4 regions of the Priestia sp. 10L35 genome follow, and region 3 is predicted to be linked to each of the others. Evidence: riboswitches for the same ligand, from Rfam matches in the RefSeq annotation. Region 3 holds a riboswitch; each other region holds the start of a gene.
What was found. Region 3 has a riboswitch for cobalamin ahead of AC1DEF_RS23785 (HoxN/HupN/NixA family nickel/cobalt transporter). Riboswitches for the same ligand answer to the same signal wherever they lie in the genome.

Region 1 (4,866 bases), on a different contig from region 3:
TATGGCTCTTTCATTTTTCACACCGGCTATTCTAGGAGCATTAGGCGTTAATGAAGTCGTTGTTAACTGGGTTACGTTAATTGCTCTTTGCTGCTTTATCCTTTGCTATGCGTTTTCTTGGGCACCGCTTACGTGGATCATTGTAGGAGAAATTTTCCCGCTTTCTGTACGTGGAATCGGTGCTGGGATTTCATCTGCTTTTAACTGGACAGGATCGCTGGCAGTAGGGCTTGTGTTCCCAATTTTAGCTGATCAGTTTAGTTTGGGCGTTATCTTTTCAACGTTCGGGATCATTTGCATTCTCGGTTTATTCTTCATACGTTTTGTAGTTGTTGAAACAAAAGGACGTAGCCTAGAGCAAATTGAAACGGACATGGCAGCTCGGTCTGGAAGAAATTCTGTAAGTCCAGTTGAGCGTAATAAATATGTTTAATTGTCGTAAATGTTTTAAATGTAAGATGCTGAGATAAAAGTATTTTAGCTGAAGTGAAAAACGAACCACTAATCAAACACTTTGATTAGTGGTTCGTTTTTTTATGGTGAACGCAGGTTTCAGCTGTTTCGTTTCTTCTAGCAGTTGATTGGAGAGCAAGGCGAAGACTCCTGCGGGACAAGCGGAACAGATGAGACCCCCCAGGCGCACAAGCGACGAGGAGGCTCATCGGCCGCCCGCGGAAAGCAAAGCCTTGCACGGAAATCAACTGCGGGGTAACAAGCGGTTCAGCTCATGTCGGCCTTTGTTCGTCCCCAGCCTCTTTCTTATTAGTAGATACAGAGAGTTCATCTTTTACCCTGTCCTATTAGTGCCTAATAAAATGGAAAGATAGGTTAGCTTATCATAATGTAGACTTTAATAGATATTCATAACTAGCAATTTCTAAAACGAAAGCTAAATGTGCGTTCTGCTTACAAGAAGGTAGTGACCATCATCAACAAATTCTCATATAAATAAGTAAGCTTGTTTACTTTTAACTAAATTTATTTATTAATAGGGGGATTAACTAGTTGATGAATTTGACGCTTCATGAACGTTCTGAAAAGTTATTAAAGCAAAGAATTAAACAATTAAATCCGAGAGATCCATTTAACTTTGTTTTTATGGGAGACAGCAGAGGTGACGGACCAAACGATAATTGTTTCACGATGAGCGGTGAATTTGAGCTTGTGTTAAAAAAGGCGGTGGAATTGAACCCGCTGTTTATTATTCATGGGGGAGACACCGTCTATACAGGGAAAAAAGAGTATTTGGAGCACTTTGTTAAGGTTGTTGAAAAAATCGCCCCAAACATTCCTATGTTTGTATGCGTAGGGAATCATGATGAACTGTACCTTGATGAAAGCAATCTCGAAAACTTCAGAGCCACTATCGGAAAAGTACACTGGGTTATTGATATTCCTGTCTTTAACTTCCGGTGCATCGCATTAAATAATGTCATCAGTCCCAAAAATAAAATATATGGATTTACAGATAGAGAGCTTAATTATTTAGAGCAGCAGCTAGAGGATGCTCCTCGTAATACCGTTATAGCCATGCATGCGCAGCCAAATATCGGTCGGTGGACAAACCTTGAAGGGTTTCCTGTAACGACTCCTCAAAGTCAAGAGTTTTTTGATTTAATTCAAGAACACCGCGTGAAAAAAGTGTTAGTCAGCCACGTGCATGCGTATGACGAGCAGTTTATTAGAAAAAACAGAAACGGGTCGTTTACGCTTGGAAGAGGCACTGATTTTGTATTGTCAGGAGGCGCCGGCGCTCCCCTTGATTTTGAGCCGCCTTTAATTTTAAATAATTATAATTTTACGGAATTTTTTGTAAGCAGGTACGACATTTTAGGTCCTCTTCTTTGGAAGGATTTTGGACGACCTCGAAGAAATTGTTTGTAAAAACAAGAAAGTAGAAAGTTAGGTTCAAAAAAAGAGGCTGGAACAAAAGGGTTTTAGACGAAGTGAAACGAATCATCGATCAAGATGTGTGATTAGTGGTTCGTTTTTTTGTTAAGGCAAACGTAGGTTTCATGTGTATAGGTCTTTCTAGCAGGTGATTGAAGGACAAGGCGAGGACCCCTGCGGGAAAACCGTACATAACTCTTAACGAAACCTTGTAGCAGAAGGCTCAGTCAAACGTTATAATAGATAGTGAATAATGATATATTCTCTATATTTGTCATATATTTGTATTACATATGTAATTGAAGAAAAACATTCACTTGATATACTGTTTAATGACTTAACTTTATCTTAAAATTTACAGTGAACTGCCTGTTTATAGAGGCTTAGAAGATACACAGCAAATGGAGGAGCTATCATGGCAAACGAAAAGATGCAAGAAGGACTTAATCGTTTTATTAAGGAAGATTTAAATGACCTTTTAGGTAGACTGTTCCCTTTAATGGATCGGGAGTGTGCGGAAGAAAAGAGAATGCTTATCGAAACCGCGGTAGAGTACATCTATTCTTCAGGGTATCATCAAGGAGCAAAAGACTTGATCGAAACACATCGAAAAGATGATTACAAATTGTTAAGGCAAAAATTAGCGTCAGCACCTCCTGAAAACTGATTTTTTAAAATTTTTTTTGACAACGTAAATGTAAGGTGTTAAGATAACTCTAAATTCAAAACATTATAAACAATTAAAACTCTTATTGAGAGAGGCGGAGGGACTGGCCCTGTGAAGCCCGGCAACCATTTAACAATTTTGTTAAAAAGGTGCTACATCCTGCAAAGCGTACAGCTTTGAAAAATAAGAGAGGATTTCATAGATACTATGCCTCTCTATTCATGATATAGAGGCTTTTTATTTTATGTGAAGGTGTTTTGAATAAACAATTTCATAGAAATGCATCAGGTGCTGTGTAACGAATGTACGCAGCTTAAAAGGGAAGACCGGTGAAAAGCCGGCGCGGTCCCGCCACTGTAATGGGGAGCAACTTATTAACCACTGTTTCATTTTGAAATGGGAAGGGATAGGAAGCGATGAACCTAAGTCAGGAGACCTGCCTGTTGTATGCACTTAAGCTCTACGGGATATAGAGAGGAGTGAGGAATACGTGTTGAGAAAAACAGGCTATCTCAACTTTAGTTAAGTATGCGTATCATCTCTCTTTTTATTTCGAAAAGAGAGATTTTTTAGTTTACCGATAAAAAAATATACAGGGAGTGGAAAAAATGAGCAGTGTAAAAAGTTCGAACTTAGGTTATCCAAGAATTGGTGAAAAACGAGAATGGAAAAAAGCGCTTGAGCAGTTTTGGGCAGGAAAACTAGAGAAAGATATCTTTCTTCAAGAAATTGAAGCTCTTCGTCTAGCGCATCTAAAAAAACAGCGTGACGCAGGAATTGAATTGATTCCAGTCGGCGATTTTAGCTTATACGATCATGTGTTAGATACAGCTGTTATGTTTGGTTTGGTGCCAAAGCGCTTTGATTATGACGGGGGAGCGGTATCGCTTGAAACGTATTTTGAGATTGCGCGAGGAACAAAAGGTGCGGTAGCCTCTACGATGACAAAATGGTTTAACACAAATTATCACTATATTGTACCAGAGCTTGAGGAATGTACGCCGGCACTTGTAGAAAATCGCCCGCTTCAATTTTACAAAGAAGCAAAACAGAAGCTGAATATTGAAGGTAAGCCCGTGATTTTAGGTCCAGTAACATTTGTGAAGCTGTCAAAAGGATATAAAAAAAGTGAGTTTAAAGAAGTAGTTGAACAATTTGTTCCGCTTTATGCAACTATCTTAGCGGAGCTGCAAGCAGAAGGAGTAGAGTGGGTACAAATAGATGAGCCGGTTTTAGCTACAACGCTATCAAAAGAAGACCTGGCGCTTTACACAGAAGTCTATCAAACTTTGAAGGAAGCGGCACCGAATGTAAAAGTCATTTTGCAAACGTATTTTGACAGCGTTGATCACTACAAAGAAGTTGTGTCTCTTCCTGTTGAAGGAATCGGTTTAGACTTTGTGCATGACCGAGGCGAAAATCTCACTGCGCTTAATAAATATGGTTTTCCGACTGATAAAGTGCTGGCAGCAGGAGTGATTGACGGACGAAACATTTGGCGTGAAAATTTGGACGAACAGCTTTTAACAATCAGTGAAATTGAAGAAGCTGTATCAAAAGATCGTCTAATCCTGCAGCCTTCATCAAGTCTGCTACATGTTCCTGTCACGGTGAAAAATGAAGAGACGATTGATCCAGTATTGAAAAATGCGCTCTCTTTTGCAGATGAAAAGCTAAAGGAAATTACGCTGTTAACAAAAGCGGTGCAGCAAGGAAAAGAAGCAATAGAAGAAGAAATAAGCGTAAGCAAACAGGCAATTCAAGCATTAAATGGTTCATCTTTTCGAAATCATCAAGACGTGCAAAAAGAGCTGAAGCAGCTGCACAGCTATAAAGCAGAGCGACAAGCGCCGTTTGACGTACGTCAGCGCGTTCAGCAAGAAGCTTTTCAACTGCCGCTTCTTCCAACGACAACGATTGGAAGCTTTCCGCAAACAAAAGAAGTGCGAAAAGAGCGTCTAAAATGGCGTAAAGGCGAGTTAAGCGATGAAGCATATGAAGCGTACATTAACGAGGAAATAAAAAAATGGATTGAAATTCAAGAAAACATCGGCTTAGATGTCCTTGTGCACGGAGAGTTTGAGCGTACGGATATGGTCGAATACTTCGGTGAGAAATTAGGAGGCTTTCAGTTTACGAAGTTTGGCTGGGTGCAATCTTACGGTTCTCGCTGCGTGAAGCCGCCGCTTATTTACGGAGATGTATCGTATGAGCAGGCGATGACGATCAAAGAAACGGTCTACGCACAGTCTCTAACCAATAAGCCGGTTAAAGGAATGCTGACGGGTCCGATTACGATTTTAAACTGG
Region 2 (4,866 bases), on a different contig from region 3:
TCAGCCAAACGACATTATGATTTCGATTGTTGAAAACAGTAATGCTGACTGGAGCTTTGGCATGGGAGAGGCTCAATTCTTAACTGGGAAATTATAAAACGGTTTATTATCTAGAGAAGCCCTTATTTCTAAGGGCTTTTTCTCATTTTGTCTATAAAAATATTATTCTCTTAGTCACATCTTACTCAAAATTAAATACAGACATCTGTCAAATGAATGATACAATAAGCTTATATGCCATTTTGAGTGGAAAAACCATAAAAGAGTTCGGCGTACTAATTTTAGAACAACAATAAATTTACATAAAGATGTAAAGATTTAAAGGTTAAAAGAGAAGTGTATAAAATCTGTAAAACAAAAGAACAGTTACGCGTTAAACATAGGAGTAAAAGGTTCTTCACGTGTTTTTTCGGATAATAAGAGAAAGTAATTTTGATCATTGAGGAGGAACTTAGAATGTTTGGATTTGATGCAGATGTATCGCCATTAGTGCGAATTAAAGTAATTGGGGTCGGCGGTGGAGGAAATAACACCGTTAACCGTATGATTGAACACGGTGTACAAGGAGTAGAATTTATCGCCGTTAATACGGATGCTCAGGCGCTTAACTTATCTAAAGCAGATGTGAAAATGCAGATTGGTGCGGCCTTAACGCGAGGATTAGGTGCAGGAGCTAATCCAGAAGTGGGAAGAGAAGCAGCCGAAGAAAGCAGAGAACAAATTCAAGAAGTACTGCAAGGCGCAGATATGGTATTCGTAACAGCTGGCATGGGCGGAGGAACCGGTACTGGAGCAGCTCCGGTTATTGCCCAAATTGCCCGTGAACTAAATGCTTTAACAATTGGAGTAGTCACTCGCCCGTTCAAGTTTGAAGGAAATAAACGTACGAAGCAAGCAGTAGGCGGTATTACTGCGATGAATGAATCGGTAGATACTCTTATTGTGATTCCAAACGACCGCTTGCTTGAAATTGTCGATAAAAAGACGCCTATGCTTGAAGCATTCCGTGAAGCAGATAATGTTCTTCGCCAAGGTATTCAAGGTATTTCAGATTTAATCGCTGTTCCGGGGCTGATTAACCTTGACTTTGCTGATGTAAAAACAATCATGTCTAATCAAGGATTTGCGCTTATGGGTATCGGACGAGCTTCTGGATCAGACCGGGCAATTGAAGCAGCGAAAAAAGCGATTTCTAGTCCGCTGCTAGATGCATCGATTGATGGAGCAAGAGGCGTGCTGTTGAACATTACGAGCGGCAGCAGCCTGAGTCTTTACGAAGTACAGGAAGCAGCAGATATTGTCACGTCTGCTTCTGATCAGGACTTAAATATGATTTTTGGGTCCGTGATTAATGAAGATTTAAAGGACGAAATGATGGTAACCGTTATTGCCACTGGATTTGATGATGAAGATGTTTCACCATCAGCTTCTACTTCTAGAGTTTCAAGAGCACGCTACTAAATTAAATAACCAGTTTTTATGGTGGCAATTGTTTTTCAATTGCCTTAAAAGGGAATCCGGTGCAAATCCGGAGCGGTCCCGCCACTGTAACAAGGAGCCTTATGTCAAAAAGCCACTGTCTATTTAGAGACGGGAAGGCGGTATAAGGCAATGACTTGAAGCCAGGAGACCTGCCATAAATCGCAGCACACAATAACCTACGAGGATAGGGAGGTGTTTTGGCAGAATCAAAAATAAGATAAACAAGGGATACGTTTATCTGAATTTGTTTTGAAGACAAGCACTTCTTTTTAGAAGTGCTTTTTTTGTGTATTAAAATAGAAGGTGGAAAGATCAATGATAAATAATAAAAAACTCGTATCTATGATATTTCTTGTGTTACTTTGCCTCACTGCTTGCGCTCCTAATGAAGAGAGCATAAGTATAAAAGAAAGAAAGAAAACGGATAAAAGTGTGACGTTTTTATTTAATTTTACATCTGCAACGCTTGATCCTCATACGGATGATAATTATACAGCAGTTCGTGCGGGAGTAGGGGAGACGCTTGTTAAAATCAGCAATGATTTAAAAATAAAGCCCTGGCTTGCTGAAAAGTGGAAAACGGAAGATAACGGTCTTACGTGGACATTTACGATAAGAAAGAATATTACGTTTCAAAATGGTAAAGCGCTAGATGAAAATGCCGTTAAGTCTTCTCTTCAAAGAACGATAGATCAAAGTTATGCGATGAAAAACGCTTTAAATATTAAAGAAATGAAAGCGAACGGTCATGCGCTGACAATTACATTAAAAGAACCAATGCCTAAATTTCCTTCTGAGTTAGTGCATCCAAACACAGCTATTATAGATGTTGATGTTTCTAATATAGCTAAGAAGCCTATTGGCACAGGTCCATTTCAAGTTTTGACTTTCGATCAAGGAAATCAAGTGAAGTTAGAAAGATATGAACATTATTGGAATGGGAAAGTAAAATTGAAAAATGCGATCTTTGCATTTAACGAAGATGCTAATGCGCGAGTTGCGGCTCTTCAGTCCGGAACAGCCGATATTATTTATCGCCCGCCTTTAGAAAGCTTGAGCACTTTACAAGCGAATTCGTCTTTCAAAGTAAGTGGAGTACCTAGTGTGCGTACTCATTTATTGCTTTATAATCAAACCAATGACGCATTAAAAGACGAAACTGTAAGAAAAGCTATCGATACCTTACTGAACCGGAAAGAAATTGTCAGCAGCATAATGAACAATCAAGCGGCAGCGGCTCGAGGTCCATTTTTACCCCAATTTCCTTTTGCTGATAATACTGCTAGTGAGACAAAAGGAATAGCATATGCTAAAAAATATTTAGAGAAAGCAGGCTATCAACTCAAAAATGGCAAAGTAATCAAAAATGGAAAGCCATTATCCCTCTCTCTTGTCACATACAGCTCATTGCCAGAACTTCCTTTGATTGCTCAGCTTATACAGTCTAATGCGAAAGAGTTAGGAATTAATATTAAGATTCACCTAGTTGAAGACAGCGATGAATATGTAATGGCAAAAGATGATTGGGATTTAGCATTGTACAGCCTTATCACAGCACCTAGAGGGGATGCCAGCTATTATTTAAGCACGAACTATTTGCCGGGCGGTGGTTTAAATGCCAGCCGGATTAATGACGATACGCTAACAAAAATGATAGAACAGTTAAATTCAACAGTAGATGACGCAAAACGAGATCAGCTAGCCAAGCAAGCAACCGCTTTGATTAATGGGGAAATGCTGACGTCATCGATTGTACATCCAAACATTGTTGTTGCTTATAATCAAAAAGTGAAAAACTGGACAACAAATCCAAGCGAGTATTATATGCTGACTCAGCATTTAGACGTAACGCCATAGTCAATATCGTTGTTCCTATAGGAAAAAGAGAAAGGATACAATGATAGATAAAAGGATGTGACAGTAAACGTGCAAGAAGTACAAATGTATCAAATTAAAGAAGTAAAAGAAAAGGATGCTGAAGTGATTCAGTTTGTCATGAATATGCGGAATGAGCTATTTCCTATGCTGGAAAAAAATCAGCTTTCTGTGGATTTGCTTCATTTTAATGAACATTATGTTCAAGCGAAAGGCGCTGCTTTTTTTGCAGCTGTCACGGAAAATCAACAAGTAATTGGAACAATTGGTTTATACGCTTACGATGGAAGGTTTCATGCATTAAAAAAGCGATATGAACATAAAACTGCAGCCGAGATTGTAAAATGCTATGTCGATCCAGCATACCGGCGTCTAGGCATTGGACAGCAGCTGTTAAAGGCAGTGGAACAATTTGCTCAAAATCATTTTTATGACACGTTGTATCTGCATACTCATCCTTTTTTACCGGGGGCTATCCCATTCTGGATTTCACAAGGTTTTATCGAAAGGCTTGCTGAACAGGATGAGCCATGGAATACGCTGCATATGGACAGAAAAATACAACCGGTCGTAATGTAACGATATTATACAGTAATTACCATGGAATCTAGATAAGAGCTCATGCTATAATGAACGTACTTACATTTATAGCCTGTAGGGCAAGTCCTTACAGAAAAGAACCACGTTTCGAATTGGCTGAAACGTGGTTTTTTTCTACGAAAAACAAATAACAAAATATTTTTAAAAATATCTATGAAATCGCTTTCAAAATAATGAAATATATTATATAATTACTAGTGTTGTGTTGTACTTTGTTAGTGTTAAATCAATATCCTACATGTGTGAGCCGATTGCCTTATGGTAGTCGGCTTCCTTTTTTATGGTAGAGTCTAAAAGGAAATAGCATTCGTTAAAATGGCTGTAATTATCATCACAATAGTTGTCCCAAAGGCCCACTTGAAAAGAAACTTTTGATGCTCCCCGAAATCTACTTCAACCAGCCCAATCAGAATGAAAGTAGCGGGTACCAAAGGAGATAGGGGAAACCCAGTTGTGGAATGTCCCAATAAAGCTGCTCGTCCTATTTCTACAGGGTCTACACCAAAATTAGCTGCTGTATGGCTAATAACAGGTAAAATGCCAAAATAATAAGCATCAGGTGAAAATACAAAGCTAAGAGGAAGGCTCGTTATTGCTACAACTAAGGGAAGGTGAGAGCCCAGCCATTCAGGAGTGAGGCTGACAATGGTATTAGCCATGGCATCCATCATTTTTGTTTCTGTAAAAACGCCTGTAAAGATTCCGGCTGCAAAAACCAACGTACTAACCATTACAAAGCTGTTTGCATGACTTAAGATTCTTTCCTGCTGTTCTTTTGGATGAGGAAAATTAACAAATAAAGCAATGGCAAAAGCAATAGCAAATAAAATAGGAATAGGGAGTATGTCTACGACCAAGAGAGTCATTAAGCACAGTGTCAATAAGGCATTAAACCAAAAGAGTCTAGGT
Region 3 (4,866 bases):
GCATGTTGGAGAATAAGATTGAAAATAAGGGACTAACTTGTACATAATTAAAGGATTTTTCAAGTGATCTTCAGAAAATTTTTGTATGCCAAATGGTCTAATTTTATATTTCCACTTGACTAAGGACAAACATCACACTACAATGTGTAGTGTGATGTTCATAATGTTATAAAATTATCCAAATAAGAAAGACTTTCTGATTTAATTGCTACATTTCTTTTTTCGGGCTTTAACACTACATAATGTAGTGTTTTTCAAATACACTTAAAGGAGGAAGTAAAGTGAATAAAAACGTCGAAATTGGTTCACTTATTATTCGTTTAGTATTAGGTTTTACATTTTTAGTACACGGCTTTCAAAAATGGCAAGGCGGGATTGAAAATACAGTAGGGTTCTTCGATAGCTTAGGAATCCCTGGTTTCATGGCATATATTGTTGCAACCATTGAACTTGTAGGTGGGATTCTTATTATTCTTGGCCTAGCAACAAGAGTCGTATCTGCTTTATTTGTGGCAGTTATGCTTGGCGCCATTTTTACAGCCAAGCTTAAAAGCGGATTTGTTGGCGGGTTTGAATTTGATATTGCCTTAATTGCCATGTCTGCTCACTTATTTCTTGCAGGAAGCCAGTTCCTTGCTCTTGATGCAGTGGTATTCAAAAAGAAAGAAACTGCCTTTTCTCTTCAAGAAGAAAGCAGTAAATAAAAAAAGAAAGCTTATACTCTCCCAATATAAGCTTTAAAATTAGTTCCCGCCGTTTGAGGCGGGCTTTTTTTATATTTGCAGCAGCAAATTCGCAAATAAAGAAGAACGCTCGGACAACGTATCAATTTGAATATGTTCATATTCTGCATGTATTCCTTTTCCGCATGCTCCTAATCCATCCAGCGTGGGAACTCCAATGGCCGCTGTAAAATTGCCATCACTTCCGCCGCCCACAGCTGCTTCTTCCAATTTCATACCCAGTTTCGCCGCGATTGACTGAGCGCATTCAAATAGCTCTTCCGTTTGTTTAGACTTGACCATCGGAGGACGATTCATGCCTCCCGTTACTTCGAGCTTAATCCCTTTTAAAATGGGTGTTAAATTCAAAATAATATCCGTCATGCGTTTTGCTTCTTCTTCTGTAGAAACACGTAAATCCACGTGCGCTTCTGCATATTCCGGCACTACATTTGTACCGCTGCCTCCCGTAAATGTCCCAACGTTCACCGTTGTACCTTTTTCATAATCTGTTAAGCCCTGCAAGAAAATCACTTGGCGCGCCAGCTCTTCAATCGCATTGATTCCTTCTTTGTGGTGATTACCCGCGTGTGCTGCTCGTCCCCATACTTTTACGGTGAAAATCCCCGCTCCTTTGCGTGACGTTTTTAACGCACCTGAACCCGCCACCGCTGGTTCCGCTACTAGCACTGCTTCACTTCTTTGTGCTTCTTCTTCAATGTATTTTTTAGAAGAAATTGACCCAATCTCTTCATCCGAATTACAGAAAAACACAATTTTTTTATCGAGCGATAAGCCAAGCTCTTGAATCGCTTTAATCGCCCATATAGATTGTACAATGCCGCCTTTCATGTCTAAAATTCCCGGACCATACAGCTTGTTTCCCTCCGTTCTTAGACTCAGCCTCCCCTTTTCCCATACCGTGTCAAAATGACCGATAATTAAAAGCTGCTTTTCTCCTTCTCCAATCGTAAATTTCAAGTGGTTTCCTACTTCTTTTTCTTCTATGATTTCGTACCCTACCCCTAACCGCTTTTGAAACAGCTGCGTTAAATACATTCCACACTGATCTACTAACTCTTTACTGTAGGACGGTGATTCTTTTTTCACAAATCCAATTAAATCTTCAAGCATATCTTGTTCGTGTTCTTTTAAATAACTAAACACGCTTTGTTCTACCATTACCTGACTCAAATCAATTCCTCCTCCAAACAACCCCTGCTGCTTGCATTAAATGCTTTTATTTATTTTACGTATAACTATGTTCTACGTTTCACATAACGACCTTAAATTATCCTTAATTATAATGGTTTTCAGACAATTTTCCATCCTTTAAATACAGATAATACTTTAACTTATTCATAACCGACCGAAAATAGCCATAAACTTCAACAAATTCATACAAAAAAGCTTCAATCTTCAACAGATTAAAGCTTTCGTTTGACTAATTGACATTTATTTTAATATTTTTCCCTTTTGACTTCACACTCACAAAAACAAACATAGACACTAAAAAAATAAACAGAATAACGCCAACCATTTCAAAGTTTACTTCGGCCCATGGGTTAAAGAAAGTGAATGCTAAATAGAACGACACACCATACGCGAGGACAACAATAACCCAGCCCATCAAGCGGGAAGCAGATTGTCCAAATTTACTCGATTCATTCACCATTTTATGTACAATCATCGAATCGATTGTATCTGTAAGCATCATGCCAAACATAAACACTAGTCCCAACAAAAGTGGCGTATACTTGCCTGCGTTCCCTACAGCTAGAGACCACACGGCCGTTTGACTGACCGTTTCGGCTGCTAAAGCGAACAATGCCCCTACAAGAATAATTAAAAAAGGATTCGTTGTTCCTTTTGCGATTTTCGGAATAAACTTCCCTTTTAATCCGCTCAGCTGAAACTCTTCTTCTTTATTTTTAGTTCGAAGCAAATGATATGTGTTTAATGTTCCAATCAGAAAGAGAGAGATAATGGATACCCAAGATGCAAAATGATCAAAATATGATGGAAACGTAAAATTCTTCATCACCACGCCCAGCACCCCGGCCGTGACGGCCACCATTCCTCCATGACCTAGTGAAAACAGCGTTCCAACCCACGGGGCAAAACGGCTGCCCATTCTCCAATTATATCGGGTCTGGCCATCAATAAAAGCTAAGTGATCTGCATCCAATCCGTGCCTGATTCCTAATAAAAAGACAAGTAAAAAAACTGATAAACCTTCCATTTCCTACACTCCTTTTTTTAAAATAAAACGTAAAAAAGCCTCAATTCTATAGAAATTGAGGACGTGTCGGCATATGAAAATAAACAGCAATTGCTCACTGCGTACCTTGATACACCGCCTCTTTCCTAGAAGAGTCAAGTGTACAGAATAGGTAGGTCTCCTGGCTTGAGATCATCATTTTCTACCGCCTTCCCCATTTTGAGTGACGATAAGATAGAAAACTCCCTGCTTACAGTGGCTGGACCGCTCGAGATTTGCACTCGATTCCCTGTTACCTCTTACGCTATGTAAGAGCACCTAAACTGTGCGAATGATTCATTTTCTTCCTCATTATACTAGTACCGCTTACAAATGAATAGAGAAAATTCAAATAAAAAAGCCCTGCTAAGCTTTACATGCTTAGCAGGGCTTTTTAAAGCAATTAAACTACTTCTACCGTTACGTCTACGTTGCCGCTGATTGCTTTTGAATACGGACAGTATGAATGAGCTAGGTCTACATATTTTTTCGCTGTTTCTAAATCTAAGCCTTCGATATGTGCTTCAAGCGCTACTCCAATTTTCACTCCTTGATCAGCTTTATCAGGAAGCAGCTGAACAGTAGCTTTTACTTCACTGCTTTTGATTTCTACGTTATGTTTTTTCAACATAAATTCTAACGCGCTGTTGAAACAAGCACTGTATCCAGCTGCAAACAGCTGCTCTGGGTTTGTTGCTGTTGTTGCTTCTCCACCAAGCGCTGGAGGTGTTGCAACGTCTAAGTTAAAGATGTTATCTAAAGAGTGAACTTCTCCTGTTCTTCCACCTGTGTTAACGACTGTTGTTTCATATAAAGCTTTCATGTATAAACCTCTCCTCTTTTTCATTAATTTTATTAAAAGTTTTTTATTTGTCGTTTCTGTGATTTAATTGTACACAATTTAATTTTAAAAAACAAGTATTAAATACATTAAAAATTTCCCAATAAAAAAAGCCGCGTATTTGCGACTTTTTCTTAATAATATTGAGACTGTTCGTCATAAGCTGATTTTCGAAAAATAGACAAGTTGGTAATGGACCTCATCAGTTTCGTATTAAAAATAACATAATGAATAAACAGCGCCAGCACGCAGCCTAAAACGGCTCCTGTTAACACATCGAATGGATAATGAACGCCAACCCATACGCGTGAAAAGGCAATGAGTACGCCCATGACAACCCACATGCGTCCTGAACGTTTGAAATGCAGCCAAATGGTAAAAGTGATAACTAATGCAGATGTAGCATGATCGCTTGGAAATGAAGAATTTGCGGCGTGATCAACAAGCTGATTCACGTGGTGAGAGATAAACGGACGATCTCGATAAGCAAATAAACTAATCACTTTATTGATAATGACTCCTGTGGCACAAGCACACAAAGCTTGAAATGCTACAACACGGCTGCCGTTTTTATTAATAAGTAAAAACAAGCCGAGTAAAACGATAAGTACATACTGGGCATAATCTGCAAAGAATACCATCAGCGAATCTAGAGGCTTTACGTGTGAGGCATACTGATTCACCGCGTGGAAGATGGTATAATCTACTGAATTAATAGCTGATAACATAATCGAAATCCTTTCTTATTTTTAAATGTCATTAGCTATCTTATCAGTTTCTTGAGAAAATGAACATATTTTTGTCAGAAGCTTCCTAACTGGTATTTATAAATAATGTATTCAGACTGAGTAGTAAACCAACGGACTTTCGCCCATTAACTCACCTGTGAGTGATCCACAATATTTTTTTGCAAAAAGATTTCCTCTAAAGAAGGTTCTTCGACGTGAACTTGATAAATGTCGATGCCGCATTGAATCAATTCGCGAATAATAAGAGGAATATTTCTTTCTTTTTGAAGCATCACTTTTGTGTACATGTGATGG
Region 4 (4,866 bases), on a different contig from region 3:
CCTGATAAGGGTAACGTCCAAGTGAAACAATTTCTTGAACCGTAAATTCTAGCCCAATTTGATTTTCTTGCGTCATGACTGCAACTTTTTGCGCCAGTTGTTTTGGTGAATAAGCCTTCACTGACTTTCCTTCCACCTTCACTTCTCCTGATTGAATGGTTAATACATTCATAATTAAGCGAATAAGCGTTGTTTTCCCGCTTCCATTTGGTCCTAGTAAAGCGACAAAAGAACCTTTGTCTACGGTGAACGTGATGTCACGAACGGTCGGCTGCTGCTTATCGTATCCTCCTGTCACATTATATAGTTCAATCATGATATTCCTCTTTTCCGCATACGTTCTTTTACAAGGAGCAGGGTAAAAATCGGCGAACCAATTAAGGCAGTTACGACTCCAATCGGCAGTTCACGAGGTTCTAATATCGTTCGTGCCAATAAATCTGCTAAAACCAAATAACTTCCTCCAATTAAAATAGAAAGCGGCAGTACATGCTTATGATTAGCTCCCGCTACGAGACGAACTACGTGGGGGATAACTAAGCCAACAAATCCAATTGCCCCAGATACTGATACCGCAGCCCCTGTTAATACGGATGCACCTATTAAAATCATTCTTTTTTTCTTCTTTACGTCTATTCCCATAAACTGAGCGGATTGATCGCCAAATGCTAAGCCGTTCAGCTCTTTTACATGTAACAACAGCATAATTGTACCGATCAAAAAGAACGGCCCTAAAATTTGAATATGAGACCATCCTCTCATTGATACGCTTCCCATTAGCCAATATAAAACCTGCCTTACATCTTCTTCGGGAGAAAGAGCCACAATTAATGAAATAAGCGCGCTCATAAAGGATGATAAAATAATCCCCGCTAAGATGATGGTTTCATTGGCCAAATTGCCGCTTGCGAGTTTCGTAATACCAAAAACTAAAAGAAGAGTAATAAAACCAGATACAATGCCGACTACAGGCAGCGTGAAGATAGACAAACCAAAAATACTCCAATGAAAATAAATTGCCATGACAGAGCCAAGGGTTGCACCTGAGGAAACCCCAATCGTATAAGGATCGGCAAGCGAGTTTCTTAATAGCCCTTGAAAGGCAGCCCCTGCTATTGAAAGTGAAGCTCCTACTAAAAATGCCACCAGTACTCTTGGAAAACGAATTTGCCAAATGATTAAATCCATGTTTTCTGGACCGTGATATAAGGATAGCCCGGTAAGGTGGCCAATAATAATTTTGATTGTATCTCCTACGGTTAACGAAACTGTACCAATAAATACGCCCATAATTATCGAAGTACATACAATAAATAAACTGACTATGTATAAAATAGATGCTTTGTTAAAAAAAATACGTTTAAAAATCAATACGTTCAGCTCCTCTAGGAAACGAGGCGTGATGTTTTATATTACATTAACCATTCATTTTCCTGTCCATAAACCATGCTTCCACCATGCATTAAGTTGGAAACAATCATCTTTTATTTGTTACGAGTGCTAGACTGTTGAACTGGGCAACGTAGAATAGCGTACTAAAGTTCTTGGTAAAAAAACAAGCGAAAGCCTCTACAAGCTATACTTTTTGTGTTTGCTCCGGACTTTTATAGTTGTCTATTAACTGATACAGCTTTTCCATATCTACGGCTTCTCTCACATATGCTGCTGCTTTTGAAAAAGACTCCTCTTTTTGCAGGCGACTGTTGAATGTGTCCGTAATAGGCGGCAATTTTTTATGTTTACGAATTTGATTAAGCAAAGCTCTGCGCAAAGAATCGTTATGAAACACATCATGAACATACGTGCCAATGACATTGTCTTTAACCGTTCCTTCTTTTTCATGCTCTACCACTGCAAAAGCTTTCGTGGTGCTCTTAGAAACCGTCTTTCCCATATGAATTTCGTAGCCTTCAATCGAAACTCTTTCATTTTCTAACTGGACATACCCAGAAACTCTTTCTGTTTTTTTGCTGGTTGTCATAACCGTTTCCACTGGAAGCAAGCCCAGCCCTTTAATGGACTCAATCCGAGATTCTACTGCATCAGGGTCTGTAATTGTCTCCCCTAGCATTTGATATCCTCCGCAGATGCCAATGACGTGAACGTTCGTTGTGTTCAAGACTTGATTAATGGCTAGATCCAGGCCGCTTTCTTGTAAAAACTGAGCATCTTCAATCGTATTTTTGCTTCCTGGCAAAACAATTAAATCAGGCGTACCTAATTGCGACGGCTTGGTTACAAGCCTCACGTGACAGTCTTCTTCTAAGCTTAAAGGATCGATGTCTGTAAAATTTGAGATGCGCGGGTACGAGATAACCGCAATATCAATTTCTTTTAACGGATTCACAAGCGTTGAGTAATTTCTGAGTGATAACGAATCTTCCGCGTCAATTTCCACGTTGTTCATATAAGGAATAACTCCTAGAACCGGAACACCCGTGTATTCTTCAAACCACTTCAACCCTGGTTTTAAAAGTTCTAAATCTCCTCGGAATTTATTAATTAACACCCCGATAACTCTAGACTTGTGTTCATCTGGAAGCAATTGAAGAGTACCGACTAGGCTCGCGAAAACGCCACCTTTATCAATATCTCCTACTAACACAACAGGCGCTTCTGCTATTTTTGCAACACGCATATTTACGAGTTCCCGATCGTTCAAATTGACTTCGGCAGGACTTCCAGCGCCTTCAATCACAATTCGATCATAATGATTGGCAAGCTCTTTATAAGCTTCCGTGATAACGTTCAAACCTTCATTAAAAAATTCTTGCCGATACTGAAAAGCAAACATATTACGTAGCGGTTTTCCGTGAACAACTATTTGAGATTCATGATCACGAGTTGGTTTAATTAAAATAGGGTTCATATTGGTTGTTGCTTCTACTCCAGCCGCTTCTGCTTGAATTCCTTGCGCTCTGCCAATTTCTTTTCCATCCATTGTAATGTATGAATTAAGCGCCATATTTTGCGATTTAAACGGTGCAGTTTGATAGCCGTCTTCTTTAAAAATACGGCAAAATGCTGTAGCAATCATGCTTTTTCCAGCGTCTGAGTGCGTTCCTTGAATCATAAGCGGTTTTCCTTTTTTCACTTTTTCCACTCCCTACCACATAAAAAAACCTTAACTGTAGAAGTCAAGGTTTGGTCATGCGCTCATTAACACATTGTCTTGACTTATTTCTCCCACCGAAAAATAAGGGGTTTTTAAAAGCAGGTCTCCTGGCTTATGCTTCATTTTACTTCTGCACCCTTCCTAGCTTGACTAGTGGGTCTTTGCAGGTTCATCCACATTTACAGTAGCGGGGGCTGCACCGGATTTACACCGATTTCCCTATTATCCTCCTTAGAGGCACTTTTAAAATCATTTATTCTTTATTGTAACGAATTTTATAACCATTCACAATAACGATTTTCTTCTATTATTATATATTACTGTGTTTATACTTATTTGGGTCTCGTATGCTATAATAACAATTATTTTCCAAACATCTTATGGAATAGCTAGGAAGGTGCTCACAGTTGAAGAAAAAAATCATTTATGTCTTTATCAGCGTGTTTGTTCTTTATATAGCAATCATATCTTTTTGTATGTATCAAACTGCTCACAAGCCTGTTCCACAAAACGCAGATTATGTGCTCGTTTTAGGTTCTAAAGTAGATGGTGACCAAATGTCTCCTAGTTTAAAAGAACGAGTAAAGACGGCCTTATCTTATTTACAAGCCAATCAACAAACAAAAGTTATCGTAACGGGTGGAAAAGGATCCGATGAAGAAATTTCTGAAGCAGAGGCAGCCTATCGTTTTCTGCGGAAAGAAGGAATTAAGAAGAATCGAATTATAAAAGAAAATCAGTCAACTTCTACTTTTGAGAATTTTACTTTTACTAAACAGAAAGTTGATATTCAACACAAAAAAGTCGTGCTTGTTAGCAGTGATTTTCATTTATTTCGCGCCTCTATTATTGCCAAACGTCAAGGCTTTGACGTTTATCCTTTAGGTGCAAAAACACCAAATTCAATTAAACTTCAAGCCTACTTTCGTGAGTATGCTGCTATTTTAAAAACATGGCTGTTTGATAAATAAATAAATAAATAGAGTAAGTAGCTCTACAAATAAAAAACACGGCATGAATTCATGCCGTGTTTTTTATTAATCATCTGTATCGATAACTGCTTTTGGTAAACCTGTGTATTTCGCCCAGTAGAAAATACCAAGTGAAACAAGGGCAATTAAAATTAAGTCAAGCGGGTTGCTTAGCACACCTTGTCCTCCACCAAATGAACCTAGATAAGAGATAACAAGCATAATAATATAATAAGCAACTAGCCACCAAGCAGATTTAAGCTGCTGTGCAAATTTTACAACGTCAGTTGGTACGTATTTCTTAAACGCTACGTAGATAACAACCATTAGAAGCTGTGATCCTAGCAGCCAAGAAATTGTCGTCCACCCTGACCAATATACGATGTATGAACAGAAAATAAATGAAACAGGAGCAATAACGCTCATGCCTTTTAATTTAAAAGGTTTTTTAAGGTCTTTTGCATTTACTCTGAATGCAGCAGCTGAAATTGGCGCAATCGCATAAGACAGAATAAGTGCCACTGAACATACGTTTACTAGCGCTTCCCAAGAAGGAAATGGCAGTGTCCAGAATACGGACATTCCAAATGATAGCCATAGTGACGCACGTGGAATTCCTGTTTTCTTATCTACTTTTGAGAAACGTTTAAATAATGTTCCATTACGAGACCACGCATAAACTAAACGAGAAGTTGTATTCATGAAGATGTTCCCGTTACCGCCTGGTGATAAAATAGCATCAAAAATAACAAGCGTTACTAACCAGCCAAGGCCTAAAAT

Region 1: another riboswitch for cobalamin. It lies ahead of metE (5-methyltetrahydropteroyltriglutamate--homocysteine S-methyltransferase); the one in region 3 lies ahead of AC1DEF_RS23785 (HoxN/HupN/NixA family nickel/cobalt transporter).
Region 2: another riboswitch for cobalamin. It lies ahead of nikA (nickel ABC transporter substrate-binding protein); the one in region 3 lies ahead of AC1DEF_RS23785 (HoxN/HupN/NixA family nickel/cobalt transporter).
Region 4: another riboswitch for cobalamin. It lies ahead of AC1DEF_RS12385 (cobyric acid synthase); the one in region 3 lies ahead of AC1DEF_RS23785 (HoxN/HupN/NixA family nickel/cobalt transporter).

What each region holds. Positions count from the first base shown of each region.
Region 1 is NZ_JBFTKA010000003.1:742,994-747,859, reverse strand. Features, by position in the region: gene AC1DEF_RS15220 (sugar porter family MFS transporter) at 1-433, shown strand, start outside; gene AC1DEF_RS15215 (hypothetical protein) at 578-712, shown strand; gene AC1DEF_RS15210 (metallophosphoesterase family protein) at 1,009-1,884, shown strand; gene AC1DEF_RS15205 (hypothetical protein) at 2,306-2,557, shown strand; SAM riboswitch class I at 2,637-2,747, shown strand; cobalamin riboswitch at 2,827-3,015, shown strand; gene metE (5-methyltetrahydropteroyltriglutamate--homocysteine S-methyltransferase) at 3,166-4,866, shown strand, end outside.
Region 2 is NZ_JBFTKA010000009.1:101,345-106,210, reverse strand. Features, by position in the region: gene AC1DEF_RS24610 (tautomerase family protein) at 1-97, shown strand, start outside; gene ftsZ (cell division protein FtsZ) at 457-1,461, shown strand; cobalamin riboswitch at 1,464-1,653, shown strand; gene nikA (nickel ABC transporter substrate-binding protein) at 1,798-3,339, shown strand; gene AC1DEF_RS24595 (GNAT family N-acetyltransferase) at 3,409-3,936, shown strand; gene AC1DEF_RS24590 (CitMHS family transporter) at 4,248-4,866, opposite strand, start outside.
Region 3 is NZ_JBFTKA010000008.1:92,266-97,131, forward strand. Features, by position in the region: gene AC1DEF_RS23775 (DoxX family protein) at 282-704, shown strand; gene AC1DEF_RS23780 (M20 family metallopeptidase) at 774-1,937, opposite strand; gene AC1DEF_RS23785 (HoxN/HupN/NixA family nickel/cobalt transporter) at 2,167-2,964, opposite strand; cobalamin riboswitch at 3,098-3,280, opposite strand; gene AC1DEF_RS23790 (organic hydroperoxide resistance protein) at 3,386-3,805, opposite strand; gene AC1DEF_RS23795 (undecaprenyl-diphosphatase) at 3,958-4,551, opposite strand; gene AC1DEF_RS23800 (ABC transporter ATP-binding protein) at 4,698-4,866, opposite strand, start outside.
Region 4 is NZ_JBFTKA010000003.1:269,060-273,925, forward strand. Features, by position in the region: gene AC1DEF_RS12375 (ABC transporter ATP-binding protein) at 1-316, opposite strand, end outside; gene AC1DEF_RS12380 (FecCD family ABC transporter permease) at 313-1,371, opposite strand; gene AC1DEF_RS12385 (cobyric acid synthase) at 1,577-3,103, opposite strand; cobalamin riboswitch at 3,196-3,375, opposite strand; gene AC1DEF_RS12390 (YdcF family protein) at 3,523-4,086, shown strand; gene AC1DEF_RS12395 (APC family permease) at 4,153-4,866, opposite strand, start outside.